Regions from separate parts of the Pseudarthrobacter sp. J1763 genome, predicted to be linked through region 1. Evidence: riboswitches for the same ligand, from Rfam matches in the RefSeq annotation. Region 1 holds a riboswitch; each other region holds the start of a gene.
The links. Region 1 has a riboswitch for thiamine pyrophosphate ahead of ACQQCD_RS08255 (ECF transporter S component). Riboswitches for the same ligand answer to the same signal wherever they lie in the genome.
Positions count from the first base shown of each region.

Region 2: another riboswitch for thiamine pyrophosphate. It lies ahead of thiO (glycine oxidase ThiO); the one in region 1 lies ahead of ACQQCD_RS08255 (ECF transporter S component).
Region 3: another riboswitch for thiamine pyrophosphate. It lies ahead of thiC (phosphomethylpyrimidine synthase ThiC); the one in region 1 lies ahead of ACQQCD_RS08255 (ECF transporter S component).

Region 1 covers NZ_JBNPEN010000006.1:147,881-158,087, forward strand. The annotation lists gene ACQQCD_RS08215 (O-succinylhomoserine sulfhydrylase) at 1-866, shown strand, start outside; gene ACQQCD_RS08220 (hypothetical protein) at 933-1,490, shown strand; gene ACQQCD_RS08225 (MarR family winged helix-turn-helix transcriptional regulator) at 1,593-2,051, shown strand; gene ACQQCD_RS08230 (MFS transporter) at 2,048-3,304, shown strand; gene ACQQCD_RS08235 (glutamate--cysteine ligase) at 3,324-4,484, opposite strand; gene ACQQCD_RS08240 (UDP-N-acetylglucosamine 1-carboxyvinyltransferase) at 4,581-6,104, opposite strand; gene ACQQCD_RS08245 (energy-coupling factor transporter transmembrane component T family protein) at 6,215-7,033, opposite strand; gene ACQQCD_RS08250 (ABC transporter ATP-binding protein) at 7,030-8,619, opposite strand; gene ACQQCD_RS08255 (ECF transporter S component) at 8,619-9,236, opposite strand; TPP riboswitch at 9,294-9,425, opposite strand; gene ACQQCD_RS08260 (TetR family transcriptional regulator) at 9,559-10,182, shown strand.
Region 2 covers NZ_JBNPEN010000001.1:195,721-205,927, forward strand. The annotation lists gene ACQQCD_RS01000 (aminopeptidase P family protein) at 1-151, opposite strand, end outside; gene ACQQCD_RS01005 (PHP domain-containing protein) at 229-1,077, shown strand; gene ACQQCD_RS01010 (MarC family protein) at 1,170-1,778, shown strand; gene ACQQCD_RS01015 (DNA-methyltransferase) at 1,759-2,640, opposite strand; gene ACQQCD_RS01020 (DEAD/DEAH box helicase) at 2,650-4,356, opposite strand; gene ACQQCD_RS01025 (RNB domain-containing ribonuclease) at 4,696-6,159, opposite strand; gene thiE (thiamine phosphate synthase) at 6,276-6,962, opposite strand; TPP riboswitch at 6,990-7,103, shown strand; gene thiO (glycine oxidase ThiO) at 7,091-8,377, shown strand; gene thiS (sulfur carrier protein ThiS) at 8,374-8,619, shown strand; gene ACQQCD_RS01045 (thiazole synthase) at 8,621-9,397, shown strand; gene ACQQCD_RS01050 (hypothetical protein) at 9,412-9,714, opposite strand; gene ACQQCD_RS01055 (DUF3107 domain-containing protein) at 9,758-9,982, opposite strand; gene ACQQCD_RS01060 (TetR/AcrR family transcriptional regulator) at 10,031-10,207, opposite strand, start outside.
Region 3 covers NZ_JBNPEN010000021.1:9,010-18,799, reverse strand. The annotation lists gene merA (mercury(II) reductase) at 1-458, opposite strand, end outside; gene ACQQCD_RS13635 (heavy metal-responsive transcriptional regulator) at 678-1,067, shown strand; TPP riboswitch at 1,423-1,532, shown strand; gene thiC (phosphomethylpyrimidine synthase ThiC) at 1,530-3,260, shown strand; gene ACQQCD_RS13625 (LssY C-terminal domain-containing protein) at 3,858-5,549, opposite strand; gene ACQQCD_RS13620 (MFS transporter) at 5,596-6,822, opposite strand; gene ACQQCD_RS13615 (DedA family protein) at 6,819-7,469, opposite strand; gene ACQQCD_RS13610 (Chromate resistance protein ChrB) at 7,610-8,158, shown strand; gene ACQQCD_RS13605 (phosphatase PAP2 family protein) at 8,170-8,898, shown strand; gene ACQQCD_RS13600 (DMT family transporter) at 8,963-9,790, shown strand, end outside.

The sequences.
Region 1 (10,207 bases):
TCTTTGGCTCTTGTTTTGTGATCTTGAATGAAATCCTTCCCCGCTGGGGCGTTGAAACAGTATTCGTTGACGGCCCAGATTTGGATCAGTGGAGGGAAGCCCTCTCAGTCCCCACACAAGCAGTCTTTTTTGAATCCCCGTCCAACCCCATGCAAGAAATTGTGGACATTGCCGCGGTTTCACAACTTGCCCACGCGGCGGGGGCCAAAGTTGTGGCGGACAACGTTTTTGCCACGCCTTTACTCCAGCGCTGCGGAGACTTGGGCGCTGACGTCATTGTCTACTCAGGCACCAAGCACATCGACGGTCAAGGACGTGTGATGGGTGGCGCCATTCTGGGCACCAAAGAATTTATTGACGGCCCGGTCAGGAACCTGATGAGGCACACCGGCCCGGCGCTATCCTCCTTCAACGCCTGGGTACTGACCAAGGGGCTGGAGACCATGGATTTGCGGGTCACTCGCTCGTCCTCCACAGCGCTTCGCCTTGCCGAGTGGCTTGAACAGCAGCCGGGTGTGAGCTGGGTGAAGTACCCGCTTTTGAAGTCCCACCCGCAGTACGATCTGGCCGTCAAGCAGATGAAGGCTGGCGGCACGGTGCTGACTTTTGAACTGGCTGAAACTGACGGGCGAACGGCCAAGGAAGCGGCCTTCGCCCTACTGGACGGGCTGCGGATTGTGGATATTTCCAACAACCTGGGCGACTCCAAATCACTCATCACGCATCCGGCCACCACCACTCACCGGGCCATGGGCCCCGAGGGGCGTGCGGCGATTGGATTGAGCGACGGCGTGGTGCGGCTTTCCGTGGGACTCGAAGACCCTGAGGACCTCATCGCCGACTTCGATCGGGCGCTCGCTGCCTAAGGTTCCTTTGTGACGGCCACCTAGCGCGACTTTGGTGTACATTGACTCCACTGTTGAGTGGGGGAAATGATGCGATTCAGGTCCAAAGTTGCGCTGGGATGGTCTGTTGCTGCGATCACTGCCGTGGCGCTTTCTGCGTGCACTTACGACGACGGCTCCACGGCAGCGCCGGGCCCTTCACCGAGCGGTTCTGCGGCTTCGACCAACCCTACGGTAAGCGCCACCCAAACCACTAGCGAGCCAAATACGCCCGCGAGCGACATCTCACTATCGGCCTCGCCCAGTGACAAGTCCCTCGGGTTTTTGGGGCCCACTGAGGGCAGAATGCTGACTGCCGTTCCAGAACGAACCGGCGGCTACGATTCCGGCCCGCTGGAAACAAAGAGCCCTGCCATCCTGATCCGGGCTCTGTGCCAGGGTCCAGGAGATCTGAAAGTGACCCTCAACTCTGAACTGCACGTTGTACTGCCTTGCCGAACAAATGAACCGTACGGCCTATCCTCTGCTTTGGACACTCCTGCTGGCCCGGAATTCTCGGTTCATGTAGAGGCTCCGTCAACCGTCCGCTGGGTCCTAGACGTCTCCGAGCAGCCCGTTTCAGGATCCCCAGCGCCCCCTAAGTAGGGGCCGCGCTATCTAATAACTCCTTGCATTGTTGCGCCTTTAGGAGAATACTTAGCATTGCTACTTAGCCCTGCTAAGTATTAGCGAAACTGCGGAGAACCGATGCCAAGCAATCAAGAACACAGCGCAAAATCAGAGCAGAAAAGCCCCGCCGACACGCTGGCCATTGAGCTCCGGACCGCAGTGATGCGAACCTCCCGGCGGCTTCGCATCGAAGGCACCGGTGACGCTATTACACCCGGCCAGTACACCGTGTTGGCCCATCTTCAAGGCGCCCCACACACCTTGAGTGGACTCGCCGAACTGGAACACGTTCAGGCGCCATCCATGACCCGAATAGTCAACGCTCTCACGGACCAGCAATTTGTGGAGCGGACACCGCACCCCGAGGATCGGCGCCAAATCCTGGTATCCATCACACCAGCCGGTGAAGCTGTGCTTAATGAGGCTCGAAACCAGCGGACGGCATGGCTTGCTCAACGCGTCGCCGGGCTCAGCGAAGAGGACCAGGCAACCCTCAGCCGCGCTGCACACATCATGCAGGAAATGAGCGCCAAATGAAGTCAATGTTCCGCGCTCTTGAAAACCGCAATTACCGCCTCTGGGCTAGCGGTGCACTGGTGTCCAACATCGGCACTTGGATGCAGAGAATCGCACAAGACTGGCTAGTGCTGACGATCCTGACCGACCACTCAGGAACCGCCGTCGGTATTACTTCCGGGCTCCAATTCCTACCCATGCTGCTACTGGGCCCCTACGGCGGGGTCCTTGCTGACCGGTACCGTAAACGCATCATCCTGCTGTGGACACAGACGGCCATGGGCCTCACCGGACTCCTTGTGGGCCTACTGGTTATGACCGGCTCGGCACAGCTCTGGCAGGTCTACCTGGCCGCACTAATCCTAGGCGTGGCAAGCGCAGTGGACGGGCCAGCGCGGCAGGCGTTTGTCTCTGAACTTGTGGAGTCCAAGAATCTAGCCAACGCTGTAGCGCTGAACTCTGCCTCATTCAATACCGCTCGGCTCACTGGCCCAGCCATCGCCGGCGTGCTGATCGCATGGATCGGCACAGGCCCGGTTTTCCTACTCAACGCGGCCAGCTTCGCAGCCGTCATCGTGTCATTGTTGCGCATCCGAATCGCTGACCTCTCACCAGCACCTGCCGTGGTTAGAGGCAAACACCAAGTGCTGGATGGCCTGAGCTACGTGCGTGAACGCCCCGACCTTGTGCTGATTCTGGTGATGGTGGGGATCCTTGGAGCGTTCGGCATGAACTTCCCCGTCACCAACGCCTTGATGTCCACCGAAGAATTTGGCATGGGCCCCGGCGAGTTCGGACTCCTGGGCTCCATTATGGCCGTGGGCACCCTGGCTGGCGCACTTCTCGCGGCCCGCAGATCCGGCCCACGTCTGAGGTTTCTGCTCGGCGGCGCCTTGGCCTTGGGATTCTTCACGCTGATCGCAAGCATCTCCCCCAACTTCTGGGTTTATGCGGTCATCCTGATTCCAGTAGGCCTAGCATCAATCACGTTCCTGAACAGCTGCAACACCAGCATCCAGCTCTCAGCGGACCCACAATTCCGGGGCCGCGTCCTGGCACTGTACTTGGCCGTCCTGCAGGGAGGAACCGCCATCGGCGCCCCACTCATGGGTTGGATCGGCACCGAATTCGGCCCCCGCTGGGCCATCGGAGTTGGCGGCTTAGCGGTTCTTGTGGCTGGAATCGGCGCGCTCATCGCCGTCAACAGGCATAGCGGCCTGACCTGGCGGCAGCAGTTCTACGCCGTCTCATCTAGAAAAAGTCCGAGCTTTTGAAGCCAGTTTCGAAGTCGCTTTAGATCCCGGGAAGGACCCGCTTGAGCTTTGGACTTGGCTCGTTCTCGCGCGAGCGTGAAGCGCCTAGCGGCCCAGCGCCGTCGTGCGTTACACCCACCGCCTTGGCCACCACACCCGCAAACCCGCCGCTGGTCTCAAACGCTTCACGTTGCACGCGCGCACCGTTGCCGCGGGCAAAAATGTCAGCCACGGCCGCGGCAGCCACGTCCCATTCGCCCTGCTCTTGAAGCACCTCGCGTACATGCTCCAGCAAGGAGTCGACGACGGCGCGGGCCGGCTGAGGCGTGAAGGTTTCCGGATGCAGCAGCTCGCCGTCGATCCCGGCACGGCTCGCTTGCCACGACGCCATCTCCAGCAACACCACCGGCGTGCATGCGGGCGCATTTCCGGCCACAGCCGAGCGCGCGGAAGTCTCAACCAAAGCGCGAACCAGCACCGCCAACAAAGCAGCGTCCTCGGCACGGAGACAAATATCTGCCACGCGCACCTCCACGGTCGGCTGGTCCTTAGACACCCGCGCGTCGAAATAAATCATGCCCTGATCCAAGGCGACACCGGTGCCAACCATCCGATCCACCAGGCTGCGGTAATTCTCCAGCGACCCAAAAACCTCGGTGGGCCCCGCCATTGGCCAACGGTTCCAAGCCTGGCTCCGATAGCTCGCGTAACCGGATTCCTTGCCATTCCAGTATGGAGAGTTGGCGCTCAGAGCGACCAACACGGGCAACCATTCGCGCATTCGGTCCAGAATGGCCACACCTTCTTCATCCGATTCCACGGAGGTGTGAACATGGAAACCACAGGTGAGTTGATCGGCGGCCATCAGCCCAAACCTGCGGTTGATTTCAGCGGTCCGCTGCATCGGTGTGGTGTGCGGCTCCGTAGCAACAGGGGACGTTGCCAAGGCTGCGATGCGGGCACCATGGGCGTGCGCTGCGGCATCAGCCATGGCACGGCTCGCCCGGATCTGGCGCAATAACTCGGCGTAATCGGAGCACGGCTCGGTTTGAGTTTCAATCTGCTCAAGCTTGAACTCGGCCGTGAGCCCCTCGCCCTCGGGAGCAGTATCCTCGGCAAGAAGCCGGTCCGCGATGGCCAATGGCACACCCGTTACCGGATCCACAATCAGCAGTTCTTCCTCAACACCAAAAGTACGCATGGGGCCATTCTGCCCTGTTCGGCAGCAGAATCGCTTTAACGCAGTACGCGGCCCGGCGCATGAAAGATCCGCCGGGCCGCATACGAACAATCGACGTCAGTCCTGGAAGTACTCGATCCCGGCGCCGATGCTGTTCAAACGCTCGGCCAGGTCCTCGTAGCCGCGCTCAATCACGTAGATGTTGCGCAGCTCGGAGGTTCCACGAGCTGCCAGCATCGCCAACAAAATGCATGCAGCGGGCCGCAACGCCGGCGGGCAACCAACCTCAGCGGCGCGCCACTTGGTAGGCCCGTTGACGTAAATCCGGTGCGGATCCAGCAACTGAACGTTAGCGCCCAGCTTGTTCAGCTCGGTCAAGTAGATGGCGCGGTTCTCGTAGACCCAGTCATGAATCATGGTCTGACCTGTGGCATTGCCGGCAATCACGGCAAAGAACGGCAGGTTGTCGATGTTCAAACCAGGGAACGGCATCGGGTGGATCTTGTCCACCGCGGCACGCAACTCAGACGGCTTGGTGGTGACATCCACCAAACGGGTGCGGCCGTTACGTGCCACGTACTCCCCGGAAATCTCCAATTCCTGGCCCATGTGTTCGAGCATGTTCAGCTCGATCTCCATAAACTCGATGGGCACCCGGCGGATAGTCACCTCAGAATTGGTGACAATCGCAGCGGTGATCAGGCTCATCGCCTCGATGGGATCCTCGGAGGGGAAGTATTCGATGTCAGCGTTGATGGCCGGGCGGCCGGTGATACGCAGCGTGGTGGTACCGACACCCTCTATCTTGACGCCAAGCATCTCCAAGTAGAAGCAGAGGTCCTGCACCATGTAGTTAGGGCTGGCATTGCGGATAACTGTGGTGCCCTGACGGTGCGCGGCAGCCATAATGGCATTCTCGGTGACAGTGTCGCCACGCTCGGTCAGCACAAAGTTGCGATCATGCGAATCGGCCGGCGGCGCCTGAACCGAGTAGAAACCGGACTTCGCCTCCACCTCAAGGCCAAACTGACGCAAGGCCTGCATGTGAGGTTCCACTGTCCGGGTACCTAGATCGCAACCACCGGCATACGGCAGCTGGTATTCGGCCCGCTCATCCAAAAGAGGGCCCAAAAGCATAATGACGCTGCGCGTGCGGCGAGCGGCAGCCACGTCCATGGAATCCAAGTCCAAGGTGGCGGGGCGGCGAATCTGCAAGTCGTTGGCGTTCAGCCACGTGCACTCCACACCAATACTGGTCAGCACTTCAACAATTCGGTTGACCTCTTCAATACGGGCCAAGCGGCGCAGGATGGTGGTTCCGCGGTTGATCAAGCTAGCGCACAGCAGTGCCACACCCGCGTTTTTGGAGGTATTGACGTCTACGGCACCGGAGAGAGTACGTCCACCCTCAACGCGCAAGTGGGTCATTTGCTGACGGCCCACCTTGACTATGCTGCGGCCAAAAATGTCCTCGAGGCGCTGGATCATTTTCAGGCTGAGGTTTTGCCGCCCGGTTTCCATTCGCGCCACGGCACTTTGGCTAGTCCCCAGCTCTGAAGCCAACTGGCCTTGGGTCCAACCTTTTTCTCCACGAGCATCGCGAAGTAGTGCACCAACGTGTTCAACAGTCTGCTGAGTCATAGCTTAAGAAATATCATCCATGAGTTATTTAAGTCGAATCGACGCGCCGAAGGGCTCCTTTAGTGAGCCCTAAGTCACCTCATGCGATATTTGGCATAACCCAGTGCGGCTTACTGCTGGGTAAATACAAAGTTCCACGTGCCACACACAACGGCCGCGCTCACCGCTGCTAGCGCAATCAACAAGCCACCGCCCAGCACCCAAACGTCCATCCCACTGTACGCCGCAGGCCGTGCCCACGAGCGTTCGCCGGCACCAAAACCGCGCGCCTCCATGGTCACCGCTAGCCGTGACGCCCGCCGGATCGCCTGCACCAGCAACCCAAAACTCTGCCCCAGCTTCGCCTTGATCCGCACCAAGGGATTCCCGGTGGCCCCTACGCCCCGGGCGCGCCGCGCCATCCCAATGGTCTGCCATTCCTGGACCATGATCCCCACGAGCCGCAGCGCAGCCAATGTCCCCAGCACAAAACGGTGTGGCAACTTGGCCTGCTGAGCCAGCGAATCCGCCAAGTCTGTGGGATCCGTGCAAGCCATCAACAGCACGGCTGGCAACGCAACAGCCAAACCGCGCAACATAAACGCCAGCCCCAAGGTCAGTGAGCCTTCGCTCATGGACCAGATGCCGACGTCGAACAGCATTCTCCCGTGTTCCGGCGCCAGCAGCGCCGTAGACCAACCGCCCAGGATCGCCGCCAAGAGTAGTGGCCAGCCTCGCTGGAACAATTGCCGAGCACTCAGCCCGGCCAGCGGCAGTATCAGCAATTCAGCTGCGAGAGCCACGGAGGCTGACAGCCAGTCAATGGACAGCACCAGCGCCAAGGTAATGATTACGACGGCGGCGAATTTGGCCAGCGGATTGGCCCGGCTCAGCAGCGCCCCACCGGGGGTTTGGGTGTCGTTATGCGGCAAAGGTACCGTGGCGCTCATGCCTGCGCTTCCCTTTCCGAGTGCGCTTCCGAGTGCGCTTCCGGACTCAGTTTCAACTGAGCCCCACCCAAAACGTGAGTGAATTCGGCGTCGTGCGTGACTGCGACAACGGCGGTCCCGGCGTCCAGGAGCTCGGTGAGCAAGGACGCAAGTTCGGCCCATGTATTGGCGTCCTGCCCGAAGGTTGGCTCATCCAAGACCAATACATCGGGGTGCGCGGCCAGCACTGTGGCAACGGAGAGTCGCCGTTTTTCACCGCCGGAAAGGGTATACGGGTTGGCGTCGGCAAGTTTTTCCAACCGCAAGCGGGCCATAAGCTCTTCAACGCGCTCGTCACCGCGGCCCAATTGCGCAGGCCCAAAGTGCAGTTCGTCGATCACTTTTCCTGTCACAAATTGATGCTCGGGTTCCTGAAATACCGTGCCAATCCGCTCGATCAGTTCCTTGGGCTTCCATCGGTAGGGGTCAGTTCCCGCGCCGCGAGCCAGTGGCTCGCCAGCATTGACCTGGCCAGAGACGGGAGCCAGCAGCCCGGCCAAGGTCAGGGCAAAAGTGGATTTTCCGGCACCGTTTGGCCCGGTAACACTCAGGGCTTCGCCATGCTTCAGGACAGTATTAACACCATTGAGAACCGGGACGGCTGGGATTCGTCTAAATCCGCGGCGTGTGGCTTTTGTGCGGGACACAGCGAGGTCCATTGCGCTCAGTAGCGGCTTGTTTCCAAGATCTTCGGCCATAACCGTGGCGTTGCGTCCCCGAACTTCGGGCACCCAGCCCGGCACCCACACCCCGGCCGCTTTGAGCAGGTCCTCATTGTGGGTCAGCACCGCGCCCGGATGTCCGTCCGAAAGCACACCGTCCGGGCCCAGCACCACAATCCTGTCCACGAGGTCTTTCCATACGGAGACCCGGTGCTCAACCACCAGTAGTGTGGCACCAGTTTTCTCCACACAGCGTTCCACGGCATCGCGGACTTCCAGCACACCGGCCGGGTCCAGATTTGCGGTGGGCTCGTCCAACAAAATGATCCCAGGGCGCATCGCCAATACGCCCGCCAACGCGAGGCGCTGTTTCTGACCACCGGACAGTTCCGCCGTGGAGTGCCACAAAGGCAAGTGAGAAAGTCCGACGTCGGCCAGCGCCTCGCGCACCCGTGGCCAGATTTCCTCGCGGGGCACGGCCAGGTTCTCCGCACCGAACGCCACATCGTCACCAATGCGGCTCAACACCACTTGGCTTTCCGGGTCTTGCTGAACTAACCCTGCCCGGCCGCGGGCCGCCCGCGGATCCAAGCCGTCCAGCAGCAAGGTGCCCTGTTGCTCGGATTCCTCAGTGTCGCTTACCGCCCTAGGTGCGGTAGCGGCGTGAGGCGCGGCCCCGGCGTCGTTATCTCCCAAAACGCCGGCGAGGGCATGTAAAACCGTGGACTTTCCGGCACCGGACGGGCCCAAAAGTAGTACCCGTTCGCCGGGCCGAATATCCAAATCTAGCCCGCGGACGGCCGGGGTGGAGCGGCCAGCATGCCGCCACCCCCAGCCCTGCGCCCGGACGCTTGCCGGCCGGAAAGCCGCAGCTGATGAGGCCATCAGGAGAACGCCGGCTCCTTGTCAGCACGGCGCGAGGCAAAGGAGCTCAATACGCCGGTGGTGGCCAAGCCGCGCGTGGCGATCCATGACAACGCACCGGCGATGATGGCTCCGGAGATGGTGGTGAAGACGATGTAGACGAGCTTGTCCGCACCGGAATAGGCAATGTTCCAACCCCACGGGAGGAAGCAGTCATTGAGGCCACAGAACAAACCAGCGCCTGCACCGGCCAGCAGGGAAGCGGTGAGATTAAAGTTGCGGTACTTCAGCGCAGCGAACACTAACTCGGCGCCCAAACCCTGCAGAATGCCGGAGATCAGCACCGTAACCCCATACTGGGAACCCATCAGCAACTCGCCCATGGATGCCACAGCCTCACAAAAGAGTGCGGCACCGGGCTTGCGGATGATCAGCATGCCCAATACTGCCGGAATCATCCAGCCACCGGCATAGAGTCCGGACAGCGGCGGGTACGCCACGGTTGCGGGGGAAATAAGGTTGGCGCCTTGGGACCAAGCCCAGAAAATAACGCCACCGGCTACGGCAATCAGTGCCGCAACCACAATGTCTACTACGCGCCAGCTTTTACGTTGCTGAGCAGCTACTTGCGTTGTCATGTCTTCCTCCTGAGGAAACAGGAGGGGAAAGCGCCCCGGCGTCTTGCGGCCCCGGCACACTTCGAGAACTCGACTCCCTATCGCCGGTACTAACCGGATCAGGTTCGAGGGTCTGCGGTCATCCGCACTCTCAGCACCCACACAGCTGACCCGTTAAGGTCCGACGGCGGCGCTCCCCTGTCGTATAAATCTGCCCTGATGGGCGTGGTCAACTTTACACCCGTAGGGGCGCGCGGACGCAGGTGGAGGCCTGAAACTTTCTAAAATCCTTACACTCCGGGCAATTTTGCACTGCGTGCACTTAAGGCTCTAAGCTGAGCGAGTGACACTCACCGCTCCAGAACTGCACTCCCGGCGCGAACAAAACAAACTCGCCACTCGGCAGGCCATCATTCAGGCTGCGCTGTTACTGCTACGCAACCATGGCCTCGGCCAGTTCACCGCAGACCAGCTCGCCGAAGAAGCCGGCATTTCACGCCGCACGTTCTTCAACTACTTCCCCAGCCCCGAAGCCGCCCTCGCCGCGACCACCGAGGGTTTCCTCGACGTCGCAATTGCGAGTTTTTATGACCGACCTGCGGATGAATCGCTCTTGGACTCAGCCATCGCGGCCGTGTCCGCACTGGCAGATCCGGGCCATCTTGGCCCCATGGCCGAGGTGTGTTCGTTGACCATAGGGCAAGCTCAAATGTCCCGTTTTCAGCTCGAAGCCTGGGACAACGCCACCGCCCGGCTCACCGAAGCCACCTTGCAACGATTAGGCCCGGACACTGATCAGCTCTACGTACGCGCCATGGTTGGCGCGGTGATCGCGTGCGGAAAAGCCGCCATGGAAATCTGGCTGGAACGCCACGGCGGCAAAGACAACACCCCCGAATCACTCGCTGAACTACGCCAACTTCTCGTGGAATCCATCTCGCTGTTGCGCGACGGTTTTGCCCACTAACTTTCCGCCTCAACCCACGTCCTAG
Region 2 (10,207 bases), on a different contig from region 1:
CGTCGAGGCCCGGCAACTCCGAAGAGGCGGGGGCCCAGTTGCTAGCCATAAAGGCCTTAAAAGCAACAGAATTGGGCCGCTGTGAACGATTATTCACGCGGTCTTCGAGAGCTTGAGAGCTTACTTCGGGGGTGTTTTCAGCGTTAGTCACCATCCCATGTTCTCACCGGGCGCGCGGGCGGCCAAGCGCGAGGGGCTCAATGGCCCCAGCTCGTCTAGGCTGAGAGCGTGAGGATCGATCTGCACACCCATTCACGCATCTCCGACGGCACCGAATCTCCTGCCGAGGTGATGAAATCAGCGCACGCTGCAGCCCTTGACGTCGTGGCGCTCACGGACCACGACACCACGGCTGGCTGGGCAGAAGCGGCGGCTGCAGCAACGGCTTTAGGGCTGAGCTTTGTTCCCGGAATGGAAGTTTCTTGCCGCACGGACAATGGGATCAGCGTCCATCTTCTCAGCTACCTGCACGATCCGGCGGATCCTGGTTTGCTCGAGGAGATCACCAAAGCTCGCGACGCGCGGCTCAGCCGGGCCGAGACCATGGTCAACTTGCTGGCGGAGGACTACCCGCTGAGCTGGGATGACGTTACAGCTCACGTTTCCCCCGGTGCCACCGTAGGAAGGCCGCACATTGCCGACGCGCTTGTAGCCGCCGGGATAGTGGCTGACCGGAGTGAAGCTTTCGCCTCCATTCTCACGCCGCACTCAAAGTACTACGCGCATCACTATGCGCCGCATCCTGCCCGCGCCGTTGAATTGGTCCGTGCGGCCGGTGGCGTGCCCGTCTTCGCTCACCCTGTTGCCGCAGCCCGCGGCCGGGTAGTGGAAGAGTCAGTCTTTCTAGAGATGATCGACGCCGGACTGGCCGGGGTAGAGATTGACCACCGAGATAATCCTGAGGACGGCCGGGAGTTCTTGCGCCAGCTCGCTGTCAAGCACTCACTGTTGATCACCGGGTCCAGCGATTATCACGGCAGCGGAAAGGTTAACCGCCTCGGCGAGAACCTGACCAGCGAGGAAGCCTTGGGGGAGATTGAAGCCCAAGGGCGAGGCGCCGCCGTCGTACGTCCCTAAGGTCCTGAACAGCTGGAGCTGGATTGGCAATTTCACATGCCGTTTCAGTCCTTTTGCCTAAACTGGGCCACTAAACTTGGCTAGTGAACTGGATTGACCTGCAACTTTTTGCCTCGGTACTCGTGACGCTATTTGTGATCATGGACCCGCCCGGCACCGTGCCCATTTTTATGTCTCTGACGGCTCAAATGTCGCCCCGAGACCGGAACCTCTCAGCGTTACAAGCGCTTTTGGTGGCCACCGGTGTGATTGTGGCTTTTGCCATCTTTGGCCAATCCATTCTGAACTACATGCACATTTCCCTCGCTGCGCTTCAAGGCGCTGGTGGGTTGCTGCTGGTGCTGATCGCACTGCAATTGCTCACTGGCTCTACGGGTGGCGAAGAGACAGCTACCAAGTACAAAAACGTTGCCTTTGTGCCGTTGGGTACTCCGTTGATGGCAGGTCCGGGCGCGATTGTGGCAGTGATGGTCAACGTGCAGCGGTCCTCGACGTTCCCGCAGTACCTGGCAGTAGGCTTGGGCATTGCTGTAACCCTCGCGGCCCTGTATTTGGCCATGCGCTTTGCTGGGCTGGTTCAGCGGGTATTGGGTGAGAACGGCGTGGAACTCGTCACCCGTATTGCTGGTCTTTTGCTCTCGGCGATCGCTGTGCAAATGATCGCCGACTCGGTCCACGCTTTTATGCGTTCTTGGAGCTAGGGAAACCTACTACCTCGGCTACCGCACCCAGGCGCTTGGCCATTACTTCGATGGCTGGCGGGTTTTGGTCAACACACACAAAACGGCGCCCCGATTTTGAAGCGACAGCACCGAGCGTCCCGGAACCGGCAAAAAAGTCTAAGCACCAGTCGCCTTCACGGCTTGACGCTGTCACGATGCGCCGAATGAGGCCCTCGGGCTTCTGCGTGGGGTAACCAGTTTTCTCTTTACCGGTGGGGGAGACGATGGTGTGCCACCAGACGTCGGTCGGCAGTTTGCCGAGCTTTCGTTTGGCCTCGGTGACCAGCCCGGGAGCCATATAGGGTTCCCGGTCCACAGCTGCTGCATCAAAGTGATAACGGGACGGGTTTTTGACGTACACCAAGATGTTGTCGTGCTTGGTGGGCCAACGGTTCTTCGCTCGTGCGCCGTAGTCGTAGGCCCAGATGATCTCGTTGAGGAACGATTCGCGCCCAAAGATCGAATCCAACATCACTTTGGCGTAGTGCACCTCACGGTAATCAAGGTGCAAGTACAAGGTGCCATCGTCGGCAAGAAGGCGCCAAGCTTCCATAAGCCGAGGCTCCAAAAAGGCCCAATAGTCGCTGAACGCGTCGTCGTAACGGTGCAAGGCGCCCTTGACCGTGGCATAAGACCGGCCTTGGAAACCCACGCGGTCACCATCGGCGGCTTCGCTGCGTACCATCGTGGTCAGCTGGCGGCTTTGAACCCGCCCGGTGTTGAACGGCGGATCAACATAAATCAGAGTAAAGGCGCCGTCCGGCAGTGTTGGCAAAAATTCCGCATTATCAGCGTGAACCACCAAATTGCTGCCGTCCGGCGCCCAGACAGAGTTGTGCATCGAGGCGTCTTAGCCTTCGTTAGTGGAGGGGGCGTTGTTGCCACCCTGCTCCGGGGCGTTGACTACCTCGCCGTTACGGCGACGAGTACGGCTACGGTTACGGCGAACGCGCGGCTCGGACGACGCTGATGCTGCGGCCTCCGTGCGGTTCTCATCACGTGCGGGCCGTGAGGTGCTTGCGGCATCCCGAGTGGCGGCCTCGGACTGGCGTCCGGAATCACGGCCGCCGTCGCGGTTACGGTCGTGAGAACCGCTGCGTGAACCCTGTGAAGCGCCACCGCGGGAATTCTGCCGGGGGCCGCGAGAATCCGGACGCGAACCTCCAGCATTCTTTTTGCCGGTCTCGCCCAAGTCTTCAAGAACTTCGCCGCCAACGCCTTCAAGTACGCGCTGATTGCGGGGCAAACGGCCCTTGGTGCCGGCCGGAATGTCCAAGTCCTCATAGAGGTGGGGTGAAGAGGAGTAGGTCTCGATTGGCTCGGGGACGCTCAGGCCTAGGGCCTTGTTGATCAGACCCCAGCGAGGCATGTCATCCCAGTCAACAAAGGTCACCGCGGTGCCCTTGTTGCCTGCGCGGCCGGTGCGGCCAACACGGTGCAAGTAGATTTTCTCGTCTTCTACGCACTGGTAGTTGATCACGTGAGTGACATCGTCCACATCAATACCGCGGGCAGCAACGTCAGTGGCAACCAAAACGTCCACCTTGTTGTTGCGGAAAGCTCGCAAAGCCTGCTCGCGTGCACCCTGTCCAAGGTCACCGTGGATGGCTGCAGCGGCGAAACCGCGATCAACCAGCTCTTCAGAAACTTTGGCGGCGGTGCGCTTGGTTTTGGTGAAGATGATGCTGCGTCCGCGGCCACGTGCCTGCAGAATACGTGCCACAACCTCAATCTTGTCCATGGCGTGGGCACGGTAGATCAGCTGACGGATGTCGCGCTTGGTCAGGCCTTCGTCATCCGGGTCAGCTGCACGAATGTGCGTGGGCTGGGTCATGTAGCGCCGGGCCATAGCAATGACCGGGCCAGGCATGGTGGCAGAGAACAACAAGGTCTGGCGGACCGCAGGAGTACCAGCGATCAATGTTTCCACGTCCGGCAAGAAACCAAGGTCAAGCATTTCGTCAGCCTCATCGAGGATCACGATCTTGACGTTTTTGAGGACCAAATGCTTTTGCTTGTAAAGGTCAATGAGTCGACCCGGGGTACCCACTACAAGCTCAACGCCCTTTTGAAGAGCTTCAATCTGAGGCTCGTAGGCGCGCCCACCGTAAATGGTAGCTATCCGCGCGTTGCGCTTGCGTGAGGCAGTCTGAAGATCGTTAGCCACCTGAACGGCAAGTTCACGCGTGGGAACAATAACGAGTGCTTGAGGCGCACCCGGTGCTGGCAAACGGTCATAGCCGGGGTCATCCTGGCCAACCACACGCTGAAGAGCGGGGATACCAAAGCCGAGCGTTTTACCCGTTCCGGTTTTGGCCTGACCAATGATGTCGTGGCCAGCAAGGGCTACGGGCAAGGTCATGGACTGGATGGGGAAAGGATGAGTAATTCCGGCATCAGCCAGCGACTCAACGATGTCTGCGCGGACGTCGTAGTCGGCGAAAGACTTCTCTTCAATTTCTTTAGCTACCGCGGTGGTAACGATGGTCTCTTCAGGCTCAAGGACTTCCGTACCGGAGGCATCGCTGAGGATTTCATGGGTGTGCAATTCACTCACAGGGAGTTTCCTTATTCATTTGGGCCGCGCGTTGTGCTCGACGTAGAGGTAGAACGTTGTTCCGGACCTTCGGAGCACACGGTAAACGCGCAGACAATTCCAGTGGAGCCGATCGCGGTTTTTCTAGGCGCCGGCACTGGGACCGGCGGTTCATTATCAGTCCGCGTAGGGGCGGGATTGTTGATTTCAGGGACCGCATCAGCTGCGGCCAGCGAAGTTTGGTGGTTCAATCAACGACCGGGCATCCATAACTACTTTTTCAGTCTAGCCGTAGAGCAGCCGAATCACGGGATCGCGCCACAAGGTGGGCTACCTTGTGGCGCTGGCAACGCTGAGTGCTTAGCCCACGCGTTGGAGCACAATCTCGCGTTTGACGATGTCTACCGAGACCAGTTTGACCCTCACTACGGTGCCAGCTTCCATTTCGCCTTCGCAGCGAGCAGCGACAGCAGGTTCGGCAATTTGAACTATTCCGTAGGGAACGTGATCCGGCTTGCCGTTGCCGTCTCGGGACCCCGAAATGACCACTGCTTCAAATTCCCGGCCCACCAGAGGACTCAAAATCGCAGCCTCAATGGTGTCTATGGAGACACGTTCAAGTTTGGACGCCAACTGGTCTGAAGCCGTCATAATCTCAGGCAATTGCGCCAAAGACTCCCTTGCCCAGGCAGGGACTTCTTGGCCGTTACTCAAAGCCTCACAAATAACAAGACTCCAACGGTCAACGAGGCGGCGCAACGGTGCAGTGGTGTGCGCGTACGGAGCCCCAATGGCTGCCTGAACCGTTTCTTGCGGAACGTCCCCGTCAAAGGGGGTGTAGCCGGCTCCGCGGAACAAAACGCCGGCCGAATGCAAAATGGCCAAGTGCTTGGGGTTGCTTGGATCAAGGGTGCGCAGATATTCACCATAGGAGATCGAGGAGTCCCATTTTTGACCCAATGCAGCAGTCTGCAAGGTAAATGCTTTCAGAGATTTTTCATCGGGAGCAGGCATGGTCCGCAGAATGCCCACCTTCCCCTTGAGCATAATGTCAGCGGCCGCCATTCCGGTGAGCAATGAAATTTGTGCGTTCCAATCCTCAACGGGTAGTTGCGGGGCTGCCACAATCCGGTAGGTTATGCCGGAACCACCGGGGACTTGTTCGATCTCCTGCTCGGGGATGTTCAGGCTCGCACCGCCGCGCTTGCGTTCTAGTTCAATGCGTTTGAGGCCGATCTCTTTGAGCAGCTGAAGACTCTCTGAGGCGGTGCCGTTGTCGATCTGCTCTTGAACACCTTGATAGTTAAGTTTGGCTCGGCTGCGGACTTGAGCACGGCGGACGACGGCGGAGGTCAGCTCGGCATTGGCGTCGAGTTCGAATTCCCACACATAGGCAGCTCGAAGCTGATCTGGCAGCAGGCTGCCAGCGTCTTCGGAAATAATCTCTGGGTGCAGAGGGATGCGGCCGTCCGGAGCGTAAAAAGTCTGACCACGACGGCGAGTCTCAGCATCCAGTTCGCCGCCTGGGTTCACAAAAGACGGCACGTCAGCAATCGCGTAGAGAACTTTGTAGCCGTCGCCGGCCCGTTCCAAATACATGGCTTGGTCAAGGTCAGTTGAGCTGGGTGGATCTATCGTCACAAATTCAAAGGCCGTGAGGTCAAGGCTTGGAAGCTGATGCTTAGCCACAGCAGCTTCTGCGTCTTGGACGGCCACTGGAGGATATTCCAAGGGCAGTTTGAGCTCAGTTTTTAGGGCACTCAGTGCACCTGCCAATTGGCTCTGCGGGTCAAGGGCGCGTGGGGCTATCCGTTGATGAAACACGAAATTCAGGCTAGCGGGAAAAGCCACCTTAGTGGCGGAAATAGCGTCAAATTCTTCGTCACGATTGCCGCAGCTCCGTCCGCTCCACCGATTCTTGGCCCGTCTGAGCAAGAAATCTAGCTGTTGGCCACGTCGTCTTGGCTGGGTAACGCTTCAAGCAACTTGAGGGCCGCTTCAGCAGGATCGCTAGCCTCGGTAATGGCGCGAACCACCACCACACGCTGGGCCCCAGCTTCCACCACTTGGCCGATGTTGCTCAGGTCAATCCCGCCGATTGCGAACCAAGGGATCTGAATGGGGCCATCGATTTTGGCTGCTGCTTGAGCCGCATATTCCACCAATTCCAGCCCGACGGCGGCCCGGCCGGGTTTGGTGGGAGTCGCCCACAGTGGGCCTACACAGAAGTAGTCCAAACCTTTACGGCCCGGGGCTGCAGCAATGGCGGCGTCCACTTGGGCTGGGGAGTGAGTGGACATACCTATCACCGTTTTTTTGCCCAGCACTTTTCGAGCAAAGTCGAAGGGGAGATCATCCTGCCCAATGTGGAACACCGGAGCTTGTGCAAGGCTCGCCACGTCGGCGCGATCGTTGACGGCCCACAACCGTCCGTGCCGTGTAGCGGCTGCCTCAAGAACTTTGAGTGCTTCCAGCTCCGTGGCCACATCAATGTTCTTGTCCCGCAGCTGGATGATGTCAACGCCACCGGAAAATGCGGCGTCAACAAAGTCGGCAAAATCTCCGCGTTCGGTGCGCGCATCGGTGCACAGGTAGAGACGGGCAGCATGGTGGACGTGTTGGCTCATAAGAACCAGCGTAGTTCCTTTAGACTGGGCGAGTACTGCGGGAGCTTGAACACGGTGTTGTTCACGGCTGAGAGGGCTTTAGTGCCGACCGTTATACCTGATCCGGATAGTGCCGGCGTAGGGAAGGAATGAAGATGGCCGTAGAGGCTGACGTTGCCGTCATTGGCGCGGGCATTGTGGGGATGGCTATCGCATACCAAGCCCTCACGTCTGGCCGTTCGGTGGTGCTGATTGATCCAGCACCCGGAACCGGCGCCACCCACGCTGCAGCAGGGATGCTGGCACCAGTGAGTGAGCTCCATTATCAAGAGCAGCAACTCCTTGAACTCACTCTCGAATCGGCCCGATTGTGGCCAGAGTTTGCACGTCCGTTTGCTCCGAACGCCGGTTACCAGAACACAGAAACACTGCTATTGGGTGTGGACGCGGCCGATCGTCGGGCCCTAGCGGACCTGTACGCGGAACAACTTCGTCAAGGACTCAACGTACAACCACTAACGGTGTCACGGGCCCGCAGTGCGGAGCCGCTATTGGCCCCAGGGCTGTCGGCCGCTTACACCATTCCCCAAGACCACCAAGTGGATCCACGGCGAATTCACGCAGCACTTTTAGAGACCTTTATTAACGACGGCGGCATTCACCTGAGCGAGCGCGCGCTCGGCTTGGTGTGGAGTGATGCCAGGGTCGCGGGAGTGGACCTTGGAGATGGCCGCACGGTCAGGTCACAAGAAGTGGTAGTTGCTAATGGAACTTACGCAGAAGAGTTGCAAGGGCTTCCACCCGGTCTTCGGCTGCCCCTGCGGAAAGTGTACGGGGATATTCTTCGCCTCCGGGTGCCTTCAAAATTGCGTCCGCTGCTGACCGCCACTGTGCGCGGAAGCGTCCATGGTGTTCCCGTTTACATTGTGCCTCGAGAGGACGGGACGGTAGTTATTGGTGCCACCTCCCGTGAGGACAATAGCTCCGGTGTTTCTGCCGGAGGCGTTTACCAACTGCTCCGCGACGCCCAATCGTTGGTTCCGGCCGTGGCTGAGCTCGAACTTTTCGAGTCCACTTCAAGGCCACGTCCAGGTACTCCAGACAACGCCCCGCTCCTGGGGCGAGTTGCCGCATCCACACTGCACTGTGACAACTCAAGCTCTGACAACTCAAGCTCTGACAACTCAAGCTCCGGCCACTCAAGCTCTGGCCACTCAAGTTCGGATCCAAGGAGCCAGCTCAATCCCAAAAGCCAGGACATTCCGGGGTTGATTGTGGCCACCGGGTTCTTCCGCCACGGCGTTCTCCTTGCGCCTGTTGCAGCCCAGATTTGCCGCCAACTTATGGACAGAATAGCGGACGTACGGTGGGCGCCTTTTAGACCGGACAGATTTTCCCTACCCACAACTCACAGCAAGGACCGGGAGCATTCGTGACCACGCTCAATATTTCACTCAACGGGGAGCCACACAGCCTTAGCGCTGGAGCCACCGTTGCAGACCTTGTCCAAGCCGTCACGGGCAGAACGATCAATGAACAAGGACAAGCCGTTGACGGCCGCAGGCTGGGTATTGCTGTTGCCCGCAACGCAGCGGTGGTGCCACGAAGCCAATGGCGCGGAACAACGCTTTGTTCGGAAGACGACGTCGAACTCGTTACAGCAGTACAGGGAGGCTGAAATGTCCAAGGACCAACTTCACATCGACGGCGTGGCACTGAATTCGCGGCTTATTATGGGCACTGGAGGTGCGCCAAGCCTGGACGGTTTGGGGGCGGCGCTGGTGGCTTCCGGGACTGAACTCACCACCGTGGCCATGCGCCGCTATTCACCTGCCACGGCAGGCTCGCTCTTCGAACTGCTGCAAAGCCACGGGATCCGCGTTCTGCCCAACACGGCTGGTTGCTACACCGCTCGCGACGCTGTTTTGACAGCTGAACTGGCACGAGAAGCCCTAGAGACCAACTGGGTGAAGCTTGAGGTTATAGCCGACGAGCAAACCCTGCTCCCGGATGCCGTGGAGCTAGTTCAAGCGACCGAACAACTCGTGGCAAGTGGGTTCCAAGTGTTCGCTTACACCAACGACGATCCGGTTCTGGCGTTGCGTCTGGAAAACTTAGGCGCTGCCGCCGTCATGCCACTCGGTGCTCCGATTGGGACAGGCTTGGGCATCCTCAACCCGCACAACATCGAACTGATCGTTGCCCGCGCCAACGTCCCGGTAGTGCTCGACGCCGGAATCGGCACGGCCTCGGACGCGGCCCTTGCCATGGAGCTAGGCTGCGACGCAGTGCTGTTGGCAACTGCAGTGACCCGGGCTCAAGACCCCGTGATGATGGGCGAGGCCTTTCGCCACGCGGTGGTAGCAGGGCGTCTTGCCCGGCTCGCAGGGCGAATCCCTAAGCGTGAGCACGCCCTAGCGTCCTCACCCATGCAGGGCCGGGCTGAATTTTTGTAGAGAGCGGCCTAAAGCTAGGCGCGGAGAATAGCTGTGAGGCGCTCGCGGTCACTGGCTTCGCGCTGTTTACGCAAGGGAACAACCACAGCGACGGCAGCTGCTGTACCAAGAACAATCGGCAGCACCCAAGGGATCCACGTCAGGCCAGGTTGATAGCCAAAGCCCAACGCGATCACCACCATCCAGCACACGCATGCCACAGCTACGCCCAACCCAGCAGGCAAAGCTGCACCGTAAGAGGTGTGGTGCTTGTCTGTGCCCCACACGATGGCTCCGGCGGCAATGACTGCAAGAACGGCAATAATCAGTGAAAGCACGCGAGCGTCCCTTTCCTTGGCCTCAAACAGCTACAAAAGGGGTCTAGACGGTGCCAAATCCCACACGACGGACTTCTTCAGCACCAATCTCTACGTAACCCAAAACCTTGCCAGGAACGATGATTTGGCGGCCCTTCTCATCCGTCAGACGCAAATCCGTTCCGTTAGCGATTGCCTCGGAGACAATCTTGGCTACGGCATCGGCGTCCTGTGAAGACTCGAGCGAAATTTCACGTCCAACGTTTTGGATACCAATCTTTACTTCCACAACAAGGCCTCCCAGCCATCAGAATTCAACAGGTTATTCATTTGTAGCTCAGGACTCCTTGGGGAAGCGACTGATTCCGCGCCAAGCTAAACGGTAGACCAGATCACTTGCAACATCGAGGTCCAAATCGCCGTCGGTTTCTAGCCAATAGCGGGCACTTACCTGCGCTAACCCGGCTAGGCCGCGGCCCAAGAGTTCTGCTTCCAGCGGTGCCAACTTGGTGTC
Region 3 (9,790 bases), on a different contig from region 1:
CCAGTGGCCACCAGATAGTGCGCGGCCCTTACGGACTCCCGCATCCCGTCCTGTCCGGTGATTTCCAGGACGGGATCGTCCTGGGTGCCGGTGAACACGGCATTGCCCTGGCGCAGCTCCCAGCCATAGTCCGCGATCAGGTCCACGTACTTATCCGAACGCATCGTCTCCACCAGGGAACGCTTCCCACCGATCAGCCCGGCCATGTCCACCGGCCCGGCTGAGGTGCTGATGCCGGGGAACCGGCCTGCTCCGTCCAGGGCAACTTGCCTGGCCTCTGCCGCGGCCAGGAGTGCCTTGGACGGCACGCAGCCGGTGTTCACGCACGTGCCGCCGACGGTGGAGCGCTCGATCATCAGGACGCGTTTGCCCAGGTTGGTCGCCCGGATCGCGGCCGCGAATGCTCCGCCGCCCGATCCGATGACGGCCAGATCAAAATCAGGTGTTGGTTCAGACATGGAATCCTCCAAAGTCGTACAGCAGCGACGTCCCGAAATACCCGTAACAGTGCCTCGTATATGGTTCTGCCCCAGTCTGCACCTTCCACCGAGGGGGAAGGTCAAGAGGCTGACTCCGCTCTCCCGGCCCGGGGCGCCACCCGCGGGTTCCTACCCCCTGTTGACCTTCCACTAAACTGGAAGGTCAAGGAGGAACCCCCCGGGGACGAGAGGTGCATGATGCTTATCGGCGAAACTGCCGCAGCCGCGGGCATGACGGCCAAGACCCTGCGGTTCTACGAGGACCGCGGCCTATTGCCGGCCGCCGACAGGGCACCGAACGGATACCGCGACTACGCCCAGGAAACAGTCAGCCGGCTGGAATTCATCCGCCGCGGCCGCACGGCCGGACTGACCCTTGCCCAGATCGGTGACATCCTCTCCGTCCGGGACATCGGCCAGGCCCCCTGCGTACACGTCCGGGATCTGCTGGCCAAACAGCTCCGCGACCTCGACGCCCGGATCGCAGAACTCACGGCACTGCGTGCAACCGTTGCCGAATTTCATGACGCCGCGGCCGCCGGGGACCCTGCAGCCTGCGACCCCGAACGCATCTGCAGCTACCTCTAAACCCGACCAGATCCCGACGCTCCTCCTGTGTGACTGCTAGTTCGGATTGGCGGTTTTTTCGCAGCTCGGTTTGGCGGTTTTAGCTAATTCCTATGACGAGGGTTGATGTCAGTTTCAGAAGTCGACTGCACGGAATAGCAGAAGGCGTCTGCACCATTCCCGGGTGCTGTGCGTTGGCCGGGCTGGCGGTTGACCGAGGAGCGCGTCAGCCCCGGCAGCTGCGAACAGGAGGCCTCAGCTGCCGGAGATATGTCATATCCCCATCGCTGGGAGGGCCTGCTTCCGAGGATGGAGGCCCTCCGGGGAACACCAGTCATCATCCAACCGGAACGGGCACGCCGGGGTGCTAGGGTTTTTTCATCCACACGGGTGCCCTAATGCAGGGGCTGAGATCGGGCTGATGCAGCCTGCGACCGTTGAACCTGTCCGGGTCATGCCGGCGAAGGAAGTAGGAAACCACTGATGAACGCCATGAATTCACATTCGCTCGCGTACGCCCGCGACCCGGAACACGGCATTAGCGTCCCTGTCACGGAGATCGCCTTGGAGGACTCTCCGAACGGGGTGAAGAATCCACCGTTCACGGTGTACCGGACGGCCGGGCCCGGCAGCGATCCGGTAATCGGCCTGGAGCCGTTCCGGTCCGAATGGATAGAATCCCGGGGCGACACCGAGCCCTACGGCGGACGGGAACGGAACCTGCTCGATGACGGCAAGTCCGCCGTGCGCCGGGGTGCCGCGTCCGCGGAATGGAAGGGCGCGCAGCCGGTGCCCCGCCGCGCCCTCAACGGCAAGACGGTCACCCAGATGCACTACGCCCGCCAGGGCGTGATCACGCAGGAGATGCGGTTCGTGGCAGTGCGGGAGAACTGCGACGTTGAACTGGTCCGCAGTGAGGTGGCGGCGGGCCGGGCCATCATTCCGAACAACATTAACCACCCTGAATCCGAGCCGATGATCATCGGCAAGGCGTTCCTGGTGAAGATCAACGCCAACATCGGCAACTCGGCCGTGACCAGCTCCATTGCCGAGGAAGTGGACAAACTGCAGTGGGCCGCCCAGTGGGGCGCAGACACGGTGATGGACCTCTCCACCGGCGATGACATCCACACCACCCGTGAATGGATCATCCGCAACTCCCCCGTCCCGATCGGCACGGTCCCGATCTATCAGGCGCTGGAGAAGGTCAACGGCGAGGCCAATGACCTGACCTGGGAGATCTACCGGGACACCGTGATCGAGCAGTGCGAGCAGGGCGTGGACTACATGACCGTCCACGCCGGCGTGCTGCTGCGCTACGTGCCGCTGACCGCAAACCGGGTGACCGGGATCGTCTCCCGCGGAGGGTCCATCATGGCCGGTTGGTGCCTGGCCCATCACCAGGAGAACTTCCTCTACACCCACTTCGATGAACTGTGCGAAATCTTCGCCAAGTACGACGTCGCCTTTTCCCTGGGCGACGGCCTGCGGCCGGGGGCGACCGCGGATGCCAACGACGCCGCACAGTTTGCCGAACTAGACACCCTGGCGGAGCTGACCAAGCGCGCCTGGAAGTACGACGTGCAGGTCATGGTCGAAGGCCCGGGCCACATCCCCTTCCACCTGGTCCGGGAAAACGTCGAACGCCAGCAGGAACTCTGCGACGGCGCCCCGTTCTATACCCTCGGCCCACTGGTGACCGACATTGCCCCCGGCTACGACCACATCACCTCGGCCATCGGCGCCACGGAGATCGCCCGCTACGGCACCGCGATGCTCTGCTACGTCACGCCCAAAGAACACCTCGGGTTGCCGAACAAAGATGACGTCAAAACCGGCGTGATCACCTACAAGATCGCCGCCCACGCCGCGGACCTCGCCAAAGGCCACCCGGGCGCCCACGAACGCGACGACGCCCTGTCCAAGGCACGGTTCGAGTTCCGCTGGCGCGATCAGTTCGCCCTTTCCCTGGACCCGGAAACGGCCGAATCCTTCCACGACGAGACCCTGCCCGCCGAACCGGCCAAGACCGCGCACTTCTGCTCCATGTGCGGTCCCAAGTTCTGTTCCATGCGGCTCTCCCAGGACATCCGCGACCAGTTCGGAGGCATGTCCGAACAGGAAGCCATCGCAGGAATGGAGGCCAAGTCCACCGAATTCCTCGAATCCGGCGGGAAGGTCTACCTGCCCGAACCGGTTCTGCCCAGGAGCTAGGAGCGGGTCCGGCCAGGGCCGGTCCTTCGTGGCCGGTCCTGGCCGGACCTGAACACCGCCGACTAAGAGGCCTGTTCGAAAGGGCCGTTGAAGCCCTCACCGCCGGGACCGGCCCCATCCAGCAACGACTGGCCGACGCGTACGTCTGGCTGACCGCCGACCGGACCCGGCCGCGCTCAATCCGCGTCCGCTTAATCGTGATGCTCCTCTACCTCACCTCACCCCCCAATCTCAAGCCTGCCTCGATCGTTCGACGTTCTCAGAAACGAATGATTTCAAGAACGCCTTGAATCGAGAAAGGCGGCGCTTGCCGTGAGGCGCCGGAACTGTGACTGTCGGTTCGGAATGGCGGCTTTTTCACAGCTCGGTTTGGCGGTTTTAACGTTCCGTTCGAGGATCGGCTTACGGACATTTATGCCCAAACAGCGATCACAGAACTCCGCTACTTAGCGATCAAATCCTTAGGCGCGGAGCTCCGGATGCGGAATCGTCTCAAAGTGGCTGTTATTGCCGCGGTCTGTTTCAGACAGCGAATGGACCGGACAGCGGGGACAGTTGCCTCATCGGCTCCGTCCGGCGGGTTTTGGGTGCACGTAACTACGGGTTCAGGTTTTCGGGATTGAGTACTGCAGCCTGGCCGTCGGTGAAGAATCCGTCGCCGGTTGCGTTGTGTCCCTGCTGGGCGTCCACGACGTGCACCAGGTGGGGCTGTGCCACTTTCAGTGATTGCAGGATGTATGCCCTCTCCACGTCGATATTCGGGTCGATGTGGTGGGTTGGCAATCCGGATTTCGTTCCTATCCCGATGCCGCGGTCGAAGCTGGCTGTGGCGACCCACACGGGTTGGCCGCCGATGGTGAAATTGGTTCTCCAGATCCTTGTGTGGTGCCGCTGTACCAGGGTGTTGGCGTCGGTGGGTTTTTCGAATGCCACTGTCTCCGGCCTGGCATCCAGATAGGACGGCGTGACCGGAGCGGTGAGGTACTGCTCGTTGCGTACTGCGACGAGGATGGAACGCAGGGTGTTGCCCAGGGTCGAGGGGTCGGCTTTGTACCATCCGGCCCTCTTGAACAGTTCCTCGATCTGCTGCTGGCTGCCGAGGTAGATGAAGTTGATCGGTTCCATTCTGGCCCCGGTCAACGTTTCGCTGTAGATGGGCAACTGCCGGATGGCGGCCGCGTCCAACGCAGGCAACGCCTGGGCTGTCTCCTGACGTTCAAGGACGGTCAGGGGCGTGAGCTCGGCGCCGAATATCCCGGCGAACAGCAAGGGAGCGGCAACGGCGATTAGCAGCGGCTGTTTGACCGCGGCGCTGAGTTTCACCGGTTGGACCAGGTGGAACCGGTCGTTGATCTCCAACGGTGTGATGATGCCGGCGAGAAGAAACAAACCCAGGCCGAGACTGCCCAGGATGTCGCTGGGGTAGTGGACGCCCAAATATATTCGGCTGATTCCGACCAGCAAGACGGCGGTTAGCGCTGCCAGGACGATCAGTAGCCTGGCTATGGAGGACTTGATGGCGCGGCACAGCAGGTAGGCGGTGAGTCCGCCCATGACGGTCGCCGTCAGGGTGTGTCCGCTGGGAAAACTGAAGCTGTTTTCGCTCAGCAAGCCCAGGGAGCGGTCCGGCCGGGGCCGTGCGACGATCTGCTTGATCACCGCGGAGGCGGCGCGTTCCAGGCCAAAGGCGGCCGCCAGCAGGACCGGTACCCACCATTGCCGCCGCCGCCAGGACGCCAGGCTCAGGATGATGAGGAAAACGATAACCGACGTCGAACTCGCGGCAAAGGTAACGAAAATGAAGAACGTGTTCTGCCCGTCGGTGCGGATGTCCGGCACGAGATTGAGGATCCGCTGGTCGATGCCGGCGAACGAGGTCTTCAGGACGACCGCTCGTGTGACGCTGATGAAAAGCCAGAGGGCCGCGGCCGCGGCCGCGGCGCCGATGGTCAGGACGAGTCCGGTTGGCCGTTTCATCGAGAGCCGGCGGCCGGCCCAGCCGACGAGGCGCGGGTGGCGTCGGCGGAGCCGTACGACGTAGGTGTTGGCCCGGACGCCTTCCCAGGCGGAGACCAGTATCGACCACGCGATTTTCAGCGGCGTGCGCAGGACCATGATCAGGCTGAAGACGAACAGGATGATCAACAGCAGCTGCACGAGCAAGGCGGCCGCAAAGATCAACGGGATCCCGACAACATCCAGGGTATTGAGCAGATAGGCGTTCAGGGCAGTAAAAACAACAACTGCCAGCAACGCTGCCCCGTACCTCAGCGTCTGTACGCTGATCATTCCCAGTCGCCTTTTCGTCCGCCGTGCGGCGGAATTGCGGTTTGATTCATCCCGGCTCCGTCCGGTCCCGGCCCGTGTCCGCGACTGCCGGGGACATGCCTGCGGTGCGGGGATGACGGATGAATACTCCGACGCCGGCGGTCAGGAGGGCCAGTGCGCCGTAGCCGGCCGCGAGTCCCGTGGCGGCCGCGACTGCCCCTACCATCAGCGGGCCGCCCGCGTCGCCGAGTTCGCGGCCGACTTCGGCGGCGCCCATGGTCTGGCCCAGCCGCTCCGGCGGTGTGGCGGCGGCCAGGGCCGCAAAGGCAACCGGGGTGATGATGCCCGTTCCGGCGCCGATGGCCGCGGCGGCCGCCAGCAGCCCGGCGGTCCCGGGTAGCATGGCGGCGGCCAGGCCTACGGCCGTGAGCGCCAGGCCCAGGCCCGCGAGGCGCCCCGGATGACGGGCTGGTGTATCGGATGCCCGGCCGGCGAGGGGCTGGGCGACGGCGGCGCAGACGGCCAGGACCGAGACGGCAGCTCCAGTGGCGACGGGCCCGAGACCTGCTGCTGCCCCCGAGAGGGGAAGGAAGCCGACGCCGACGGACAGGGCCGCCGTCGCGGCTGCCAGGGCGGCGGTCGGGGCCAGGAAGGCCCGATCGGCCAGCCGCCGGGCCAGGTCAGCGACGGTCTGCCGGGCACGGGGCAGCGGCGCCGCCACGGGCACGGCCAGAAAGGCCCACACGGCTACCGCCAGTGCCAGGAGTGCGGTGAGGGTGAACAGCAGTTCCAGCCCGCCGGAGGCCACCAGTGTTCCTCCGATCAATGGACCGGCGGTGTATCCGATGCTCTTGTAGAACCCGTAGGAGCCGAACGCTCTGCCCTGGCGGCCCGCGGGGTTCAGCCGGGCAACCAGGGCAGAGGCTGCCGGGGAGAACGCTGAGGCGGCTGCGCCCTGGCCCGGTCGGGCCAGCCACAGCCATGCCGGATCCCGGGCCAGGACGAAGGCTGCGGAAAAGAGGGCGAAGGCGGCCAGGCCGCCGAGCAGGACCGGTTTGGGGCCGATCCGGTCCGAGAGTGTCCCGAAAACGGGTTTGAGCAGCACCTCGGCTCCGTCGTACAGGGCCAGCATCGCCCCGAGCAGCAGCAGGGACTGGCCGTGGCCGATGCTGTAGGCGCCGAGGTTCGCCGCCACGGCATGGGCACCGAACGCCGTGGTGAAGCCGGCCGCATACAGGGGGAACAGATGCCGCCGGGGGCTTGGAACCCCGGCGCCCCGTGCGTCGGCTGTCATTGCTCGGGCTCCGGCGCGGATCCGGGAACGGGCGCGCTGGCGCGGCGTTCCCGGCGTGCTTTGCGCACGCGCCAGACGATGAACGCGATCACGGCCACCGCCAGCACCACGGCCGTGATATCGCGTCCGGCTGCCTTGGCGGCGGCTTCGTAGGAGTTGCCGGCCAGGAAACCCAGCAGCACAAACCCCGCGCCCCAGACCAGGCCGCCGGCGGCGTTGAAGACCAGAAACCGGGGATAGGGCATCCGGGACGTCCCGGCCAGGGCAGGCATGACCGCCCTGAAGAACGCCACAAACCGGCCGAGGAAGACCGCTGATCCTCCCCGGCGGTGCAGGAAGTCCTGCGCTTTGTCCAGTTTGGCGCGGCGTTTGTTCATGACCTTCAGGTTCAGGACCCGGGGGCCGAAGTGTTTGCCGATCTCGTAGCCGACCGTGTCCCCGACAATGGCGGCCAGCACCACCAGGACCATCATCATCCACAGCTCCACGTGGCCCCGGCTGGCGACGACGCCTCCGAGGACCGCCGCTGTCTCTCCCGGGATCACGAACCCGATGAACAACGCGTCCTCAGCGAACACCAGCAGCCCCACCAGGGTCAACGCCAGGACCGGATTGACGTTCAGGATGCTGTCCACGAACGCGCTCACCCGGCACCGCTTCCCTGGGTACGAAGACCGCGGGCCCCGCTCAGGAAGTGCTCGACTACCGGATCCTGGTTCACGATCTGCTCCCCGCGTGTTGCGCCAACCGGCAGAAATCCGGCCTTCAAGTAACAAATGATACATTTATGCGTGTGACGATGGAAGATCTCGGGTGGTTGCTGGTTCTCGTGCAGGTGCCCGCGCAGCCGTCCCGGCACCGCGTGGCGGTATGGCGGGAGTTGCGCCGGGCCGGGGCCGTTCCCGTCTCCCACGGCACCTGGGTGCTGCCCGCGTTACCGGCTTTCGAATCCGCCCTGGGACGGGCCGGGGAACTCGCCGAGCGTGGATCAGGCACACTCACCGTCGTTGATGCAGCACCCCGCAACGATGCCGGTAAGGCACTTCTCCGCGAAGCGTTTGCGGCCGCGAGGGCCGAGGAATGGGCCGAGTTCATCGCCGACTGCGGTAAGGTCGAGGATGAGATAGCCCGTGAGATCGCCAAGTCAAAATTCACCTTCGGGGAACTCGAAGAAGAAGAACAAAGCCTGGAACGGCTGCGCCGCTGGTACCGGGACCTCAAATCCCGCGACGTCCTCCGTCTCTCCCAGGCCGCAACGGCGCAGGAACACCTGACCCGCTGCACCACCGCCCTGGAAGGCTACGCCCAACAGGTCTACGAGACCGTCCTCCCGTAAAGGAACACCGCTTGAAGCACTCCTCCTCCCGCATCGCTGCCCGGCACCTGCCGTGGCGGTCATGGTGGCTGCTGCCACTGTCGATCCTCCTGCTTGCACTCACCGTGTCGATGGGGGTTCTGGCGAAAACCTTCGGCTCCCCTGGCCCGGACCTCGATGTCGATGTCAGCCTCAGCCATGACCGCAGCCCGGCCTTGACGACTCTGGCCACGATCATCAACGCCGTGCTTTCCCCGGCAGGGAATGTGATCATCCTCGCCCTTGTGTGCCTGATCCTGATGTTCGTCCTGCGCCGGCCACTGACCGCCCTGGCGTTTGGTTCGACGGTTGCTGCCGGGTGGTTGTCATCGGAAATCGGAAAGGTCACGGTCGCCCGGCTGCGGCCCCCGGGAGCAGTGACCCACGCACTTATCACGGAAAACGGCTATGACAGCTTCCCCAGCGGCCACACCGCCTTCGCGGTAGCCCTGGTCTGGGGAGCGGTGCTGGTCCTTGCCCGCACCCCGGCCCAGCGCGTCGTTACCGCGGTCGTTGGTGGCATATTCGCGGCCGTGGTGGCGTTGTCACGGCTATATCTGGGCGTCCATTACCCGACCGATGTTGCAGGTTCCCTGCTCATCAGCACCGCAGGAATCCTGTTCTGGCTGCCTCTATGGAACAACCTCATCGAACCCCGGCTTAGCAAGATCCCCCTGATCAGCAAAAGGTCAGCGCATACCTCCGCCCACCCGTCCCGGTAACCGGGCGCCCATCGTCCACGCATTTCCCTCAACCGGCAGCTGAGGCACCCGGTAATCTGGCGCAATGGCTCTTGAACTTGTCTCGCTGACACCGACGCAGGCTCTGGGTATTCCAGTGGCCCTTGTTGGTTCTGTCTTCCTGGCCCTGGGAGCACAGTTTCAGCACCGGGGCGTGTCGAAGAACGAACAGGAAGAGCCGCCCGGGACTAAAACGGGGCTGAACCCCAAGGCTCTTCTTGCGCTGATCCGCCGCCCGGAATGGGTAGCCGGCACGTTGATGCTCGGCCTGGCTATCGTTCTGCAGCTATTCAGCCTCTACCTGGCCCCGCTGACAGTGGTTCAGCCTCTTGGCGCCGTCGCCCTCGTTATCACCGCTGTCCTGAACGCGCGGGCAACGGGGACAAAGCTTGGGGCGCCGACGATCCGGGCCGTGGCTCTTTGCGTAGGGGGCATCGGATTGTTTGTCAGCGTCGCGGCCCTGACCACAACGACGGTTCCCATCCATGACCTCCAGCTCATCATCGTGCTCATCATCCTCGGGGCCGTCCTGACCATCCTCGCTTTATCCTTCGGTTTCTTCCGCAGGAAATTCACCACGCTGTCATACATCTCCGCCGCCGGAGTGCTGTTCGGATTCGTTGCGACCCTGGCAAAAGTCGTCATCGACCGGGTACACACGCTCATCCAGTTCGGATTCCACTACGAGCCAGGAGATGGACTCACGTTCGTCTGCGTCGCTGGCTTGGTCGCCGCAGCCCTGTCAGGGTCCTACTTCGTTCAAAGCGCATATTCATCCGGACCGCCGGACCTTGTAGTGGCCGGTCTGACTGTTATCGATCCCCTCATCGGAGTCAGTATCGGAATTTCCGTCCTGGGCGAAGCCTCATCCGCC